2 regions of the Iodobacter fluviatilis genome follow, and region 2 is predicted to be linked to the other one. Evidence: predicted binding sites of a transcription regulator. Region 2 holds the regulator's gene; the other holds the start of a gene.

Region 1 (3,579 bases), 830 kb from region 2:
GGGGTGATTGTGTCGGCTAGAATGACGGCGTCAAATTTTGCCACATAAGCGTCGACACCAACGCTGCTTCCCATCGCTCTGTTTGCATTTGAAGATAAAGATGAATGCATTACGATGGGAATACCTTGGAAACGATTATCAGACTTAATGTGCTTAGTTAATACATAGCCATCCATCTCTGGCATTTCAGCATCTACTAAAATCATTTTTAGTTTGTCGCGCAGCCGTTCGCCGTCATGTGTGGCGCGATTCGCTAAGTTTTGCAGTTTATCCCATGCTTCACGGCCATTATTAGCTTGGTGATACTTAACACCAATTTTATCAAGTACGCTAATAATTTCTTTGCGGGCCACCATTGAATCATCCACAAAAAACATGAATGTTTCAGGATTAATGGCCGCTTTTTGTAAATCAGGAATCGTGGGGTCGCCAATCACACTGGCTAAAATTTGCTCTACATCTAAGATGGATACGAGCTTGCCATCGGGTAGTTCGGTGAGGGCGGTAATTAATTGTTGATTACCTGCCAGCATGGTTTCTGGCGCACGAACCTTGTCCCAATCAACTCGAATAATACGATCCACTTCATGAACGAGGAAGGCTTGAGTGTGCTTCGAGAATTCAGTCACAATCATGGTGCTGGTGGCTTCTGCTGAAGGCGTTTCTTGTGTAGCTACAAATGTTGCTAGTGCAATAACGGGGATGATATTACCACGCAAAGAAAGAACACCTTCAACACCAAGGGGCATATTTGGAGTCTTGGTAATTTTTGGTGTTTGGGATACTTCGCGTACTTTAAACACATTGATACCAAATATTTCACGCGTGCCTAGGGTAAACAGCAGGATTTCCATTTTATTGGAACCAGCTAGCTTGGTTCGCGCATCAATGCTTTCAAGTAAATTGCTCGAATTACTTGACATGAATCACCTCCGCTGTTGTTCTTAGTGGTGCATTATTCTTTAATTAGGAAATTGGCAACTGCTTCAGATAGTCGATGCGCCTCAAATTTGGCAACATAACCATCAACACCAACGGATTGCCCTAGTTTTTGATTAGAGGCACCAGATAATGACGAGTGCATTAAAACTGGAATCCCTGCAAAACGTGGGTCACTCTTAATTAATTTGGTGAGCATATAGCCATCCATTTCTGGCATTTCTACGTCGGTGAGCACCAAATGAACCATGTCTCTTACTAATTTTCCCTGCAAATCTGCAGATTGTGCGAGGCGCTGCAATTCTTCCCAAGCACGCTTGCCATTAATGGTAGAAATATGTTTGATATGCATCGCATCTAAGGTCATTTCAATTTGACGGCGAGCAACGATCGAATCATCAGCAATAAAAACAGTTTTTGAGGCTAAGCTAACATCTTGAATTAAGGACTCAGGGTCGATTTTATCAGAGCCAGGTACAGATTCAGCCAGTACCTTTTCAACGTCCATCATCATTACAAGCTTATTATTTGGAAGCTCGGTTACCGCAACAACTAAACCGCCCATTTGTGACATTAGCATGTCGGGAGGTACACGCATTTGCGACCAATCCAGTCGTAAAATGGTGTCAACCGCTTCAACTAAAAAACCCTGTGTGTGGCCGTTATATTCAGAAACAATCATGATTTCTGGGCGCGTTGTGGTAGCAATACCCGCGTAGCGTGCTAAATCAATGACGGGAACCAGTACTCCGCGCAAACTCACCATTCCTTCGATTGAAGGGGGCATATCTGGCGCTTTGGTGATTTCCGGCGTTCGCATGACTTCGCGCACTTTGAACACATTGATTGCAAAGTTTTCTCGTCGGCCAGAGCGCTCATCTTGCCCGAGAGTAAATAAAAGGATTTCCAGCTTGTTAGTACCAGCCAGCTTTGTACGAGCGTCAATATTTTTTAATAAGTCAGACACAGAAATAGCTCCAGGCTGCGTTTAAGTATTCTTAACCGACGGTGTTGAGATGGAACATTTAGGAAGCAGCTGTACAAACACTAAAAGAAGCAATTATAGCCGTAAGACTAGAACTATTTAAACTTTCACTAATATTTAAATTATCTTGGCTTCCATAAAAATATAGATCATTGTTTTGGACTGCTGTCTAGTCACTTTATAATGTAAAAAAGAAAAAGCAACAAGGAAGGTGTTATATGGACAATCTTGGTATTGACCCCCGTGAGTTGGAAAGTGCTTTTTCGCTTTTTACAGAAGCTTCAAATCAGCTTAGCTTGGCTTACGCAGATTTACAGCAGCAAGTTGTTTCTTTGACCGATCAATTGGAAATTGCCAATGGAAATCTACGCCGCGAGTTAGATGAAAAGGCCGCTTTATCAAGACGGCTGTCATTACTTTTGCAGCGTTTACCTGGCGGGGTGGTGGAATTAAATGAGCATGGCGTGGTGGTTGAATTCAATCCTGCTGCCGGTTTAATGATGAAATCATTATGTTTAGGGGCTGTTTGGCAGCAATATATTACTGAGCATTTACAGGCCAGCAATGGCCCTGATCTATGGCTATCCCAGACAGAAAATGGAGAGCGACGCATCAGTATTATGGTGAACGATATGCCAAATGAGCATGGCAAAATCATGTTGATTCATGACGTGAGTGATATGTGGGAATTACAGCGAGCACTTACCCAACACAAACGTTTAGCTGCCATGGGGGAAATGACCGCAGGTCTGGCGCATCAACTGCGCACCCCACTTGCTACGGCATTACTTTATTCTGCGCACCTAGCTAAGCCTGAGTTAAGTGATCAAGATAGACAAAAATTTGGGCAAAAAAATTTAGCGCGCTTGAGACACTTAGAAGTATTAATTCAAAATATGCTGAGTTTTGTCCGTGGCCAAGACGTGCCATTGGAGTCAGTGAATTTATTGGGTTTACTCAATGAAGCACAGCAAATGATGCTGCCGCAGCTGAGTAGCCATCAAATAAGTTGCGTGCTTAATGTTTCATCGGGGGCAGATACTTTAGCCGTCAGCGCAAACCGCAAGGAACTGTTGGGTTGTGTGACTAATTTGCTAGACAATGCCATGCTTGCATCTAAAAAGGGCGACATAATTCAATTATCGCTTACACTAAATGAAGGTATGGCGGAAGTTAACGTGGAGGATCAGGGCTGCGGCATGTCCGTAGAGGTGCAAGAGCGTTTATTTGAGCCATTCTTTACCACTAAAAAAGACGGCACAGGCCTTGGTTTGGCGATTGTGAGTAACCTTCTGACTCGCTTAGGTGGGGAGATTGGCGTAAATTCCAACCTTGGAGCAGGTAGTTCGTTTACGATACGGTTGCCAGTTTTGTATTGCCCGACTAAGGTATGAAAGCAAGAGATGGTTTTTTTCTTTCGCCCATCTTATGTGCTTCATAGTAATTTTAAACATATATCTTTCATGAAATTGAGGTTTGTATGACACCAACTGTGCAGATCGAAGGGGAAGTGGGCCGCGTGGTTCTCTCCGGGCAGTTCGATTTCAGCGCTCACCGAGAGTTTCGCCAGGTGTGTGAAACACTTATTAGCAATCCAAGTATTAAAGAAGTGCTGGTTGATTTTCAAAATGTTAATTACTTAGACAGCTCTGCAT
Region 2 (3,579 bases):
AACAAACCACCAGTCACGCACTTCGGCTTTGGCCAGATTTCTAACGGGGAAAAAAGCCGGAATGCCAACGTCTTCAAAGACTGAAGGGTGATTGGCGATCAGAATATACTGCCGAGGAAGTGGTGCTTGATGGTGTTGGTGTAATCGCAGCTCGACCCCCAGCGCCCTTACAAAACAACGACACCAGCTCTGAAATAGTTTGGGGTAAAAACCGAGCCAAGCTATAGGCAGGCGGGCTAAGGCCATCATCAAAAGTGTAAAACATAGCAGATCAAGCCCAGCAATGAGAAGACGAAGCCATTTTGCAAGCCAAAGCATGGGAGTTCTCCACTGAGCGATGGTGGTGCTGGGATAAAATGCAAAAATATGGCATAAGTATGTTTATATATAGATCAAAGCTGCTTGCGTACGGCGCTTACAAAAAACGAGCTCAGGGTAAAAAACCTGCCAGTTTGTTTTCTAGCACCCTTGGATTTTCACCATTGGCGATGGCGACTAAGCCTTCAAGTAGCATTTCACGACGTTTTATTTCGGTTTGAATATGTTGTTTTAGCTTGTGAGCAATGGGCAAAAACAACAGGTTGGCCATGGCAACGCCATAAATGGTGGCGACAAAGGCAACGGCAATGCCTGCGCCTAGCTTGGATGGATCGGTTAGGTTTTCCATTACATGAATCAGCCCCATCACCGCGCCAATAATGCCGATAGTAGGGGAGTAGCCACCGGCCGCTTCCCAAATTTTAGCGGCAGAGCGTGCACGATCTTCAAATGAATCGATATCAAGTTCCATTGCGCGGCGAATCACTTCTGGTTCGGCTCCGTCTACAACCATTTGCAGAGCGCGTTTTACAAAAATATCTTTTTCGCTTTGCACATATGCTTCTAAAGCAAGCAAACCTCCACGACGAGCTTGCTGGCTCCAGTTTAATAACACACCCAGTTGTTTTTTAAAATCGTGTTGAGGGGGGATAAACACCCACTTCACCATTTTTACGCCAGCAATAAAGTGATCTTGCCGAGTTTGCAACATGACGGCCCCAAGGGTGCCACCTGTCACAATTAAAAATGCCGTGGCTTGCATCAAGGATGCAACGTGGCCACCTTCTAAAATTTGGCCAAGAATCACAGCGGTTAAACCAAGTAAAACTCCAAAAATACTAATTTTATCCATATGTTTTTATCAACTCGTCCAATCGCCTAATCTGGCCCTTAAGCGGGCAATGGCTTGGCTGTGTAGCTGGCAAACTCGAGACTCGGTTACGCCTAGTACGGCACCAATTTCTTTAAGGTTTAGTTCTTCATCGTAGTACAGAGCCATAACCAGTTTTTCACGTTCGGGTAGCTCGTCGATGCCCCTGATTAAATTTCGCTGAAAATTTGCATCCGCAAGTTGCTGCAGCGGGTTAATTGCATGGTCGGCAGAGTATTGAACGTTGTGGTGGTTTTCATCTTCGTCTTCAATATCTTCGAGGTGCACCAGTTGGTGGCCTCGCGCTTCGCTGAGCATGTTTTGATAGGCTTCTAAATCGAGCTGTAGGTGTTGGGCGACTTCGCTTTCTAGTGGTGCTCTGCCTAGTTTGTGCCCTAGGGCTAACATCGCGGCTTCAATTTCGCGCATATGCTTACGGGCGTGGCGGGGCATCCAATCGGAGCTTCTTAATTCATCAAGCATGGCGCCACGAATGCGTTGTGAGGCAAAAGTTTCAAACAGTACGCCCGCATTTGGATCAAAGTTTTTTGCCGCTTCCATCAAGCCCATCATACCCACTTGAATCAAATCATCGACTTCTACACTCGCAGGCAAACGGCTCACCATATGATAGGCGATCCGTTTGACCAAGGGCGCATGCCGAGAGACATAATCCTCGTCTTGGCTTGCCTGAGTCTGACGATAAAGGGAGAGTGCGCGTGGCGCTGCCATTTGTTTCTACTATGAGGAGGCTTAAATCAGTTTAGCCGACCGTCTAAGAAGTTGGGAGCGAAATCAGTTTGCGTTCTAATTGTTTAAGGGTATTAGCGAGCGCTTGATCTAATCCTGCAGCTATATCGTTAGCACTCATTCCAGATAAGGGCTCACTTGCCGTAAGAATAGTGTCGAGTATAACAGGGGATTTCGCTGAGCTTAAGCGTATGTGCAGTTTTGCAACGGCGAGAGGCTGGGCTTGTAAATCGGTATGTAGCGTGAGTAATTCACCCTTGAGTTGGTAATCTGCGGTTTGCTTTGAATATAAGGGCAGCACTTCGCGAAATAAGCCACTGCTTTTTAACCAAGTTTGCGTATGAGTGGTGATAAGCCCTGTGGGGGAGGAGAGCCATTCACGGTAAGGATCTTTGACAAAGCGTTGGGTGCTTTCGCGGTAAAAAAAATTACGCTCGCCAAACGGGGCTTGGGCGCTAAAGGCATTTATTTGTAGTGTGCCTTTAAATTGCACCGCATGGCTAGGCCCGCTGCGCTCAATCACGGGTAAGTACGTTTCTTTGCTAGGGGTCGTGGTGCCGCAGGCGGCGATCAAAGCACTACAAAGTAAAATAATTAGGCGTTTCATAGGTATGCGGCCATTTTAGAGTTATTTTTTTATGGTAAGAGGTCGACGCTTTTTACTGCGGAACATCCGTTATTTATTTGGTAAAACATAAGGCGCAGGTGGTTTGCCAAGCAGTAGCCCAGTTGGATTAGCCCTTGCTGCTTCACTCATCACGCGTAAGTCTTCACTGATTTGTTGCATATTATTTAGTGTGCTATCTAAGCCGCCTTCATGTTGCTCTAGTAGTTTATCTAGGCGGCTAAAGCTACTTTCCATTTTCTGTAAGCTACCAACCAGATGTGGGTTTTCTAGCAGGGCGCGTGCCTGCTTGGCACTGGCGGCTAGATCGCTTGGGGCGCTGGCCCATGCCGGATCGGTCAGAAGCGTTTGTAAGGCTTGATTGCTGCTACGGGCTTCGTGCATAAGGCCACTGGCTTCGCTGCTGAGCTCAGAAAAGGGGATCTTTTCTAACTTTTCTGTAATCAACAGCATTTTTTGTGCGAGCGCTTGCAAAGGAATGTCATTCATCTTGCTATTCGCTGTGCTTAATACCTGATTTAAATTACTGATTAAGCCTTCAATATCTAGTTTTTGTAGGCGTATAGCAAGATTTTGGGTGGAGTTAACGAGTTGCGCCATCGTGCTTCTAGTCGATGGAATATACAGATGCTTAGGCTGCCATTGCATGGTAAGGCTGGGATTGCGTTCTAAATCTTGATAGTCAATTTCTAGGTAGCTGGTGCCCGTTAGGCCCTGAGGATTAAGCCGAACCCGCAGGCCTTTGGCGATTTCTTTATCTAAATAGCTTTGATCAGGAAACGGCATGTTTTTGCCACCAAATAGCTCGGGGCGAAGTTTGGCTTCGATCAGCACATATTGTTGGCGCTCATTGGGGGATAAATCCTGCTGATAGCGTGAATAGGTAAAGCCAATATGGCTGACTTCCCCTACGACCACGCCGCGATATTTTACTTTGGACCCAATATCAATACCCTGCACCGATTCATTAAAATAGCTTTCTAGGGTAATGGTGGAGCGCGTCCAGTGGCCCGCG

What was found. The regulator FliA, encoded in region 2, starts transcription of late flagellar genes. The targets are predictions, from matches to a motif close to GCTAAAGNTNNNNNNNNNNCNGCCGATAAT.
Region 1: C1H71_RS15220 (chemotaxis protein) is a predicted target of FliA. The motif match lies at 1,999-2,028, and genes of this name have one in related genera.

The regions. Positions count from the first base shown of each region.
Region 1 covers NZ_CP025781.1:3,423,227-3,426,805, forward strand. The annotation lists gene C1H71_RS15215 (chemotaxis protein) at 1-923, opposite strand, end outside; gene C1H71_RS15220 (chemotaxis protein) at 956-1,906, opposite strand; gene C1H71_RS15225 (sensor histidine kinase) at 2,143-3,318, shown strand; gene C1H71_RS15230 (STAS domain-containing protein) at 3,405-3,579, shown strand, end outside.
Region 2 covers NZ_CP025781.1:2,590,908-2,594,486, forward strand. The annotation lists gene C1H71_RS11560 (lysophospholipid acyltransferase family protein) at 1-318, opposite strand, end outside; gene C1H71_RS11565 (flagellar motor protein) at 431-1,171, opposite strand; gene C1H71_RS11570 (RNA polymerase sigma factor FliA) at 1,181-1,921, opposite strand; gene C1H71_RS11575 (ABC-type transport auxiliary lipoprotein family protein) at 1,965-2,546, opposite strand; gene C1H71_RS11580 (MlaD family protein) at 2,616-3,579, opposite strand, start outside.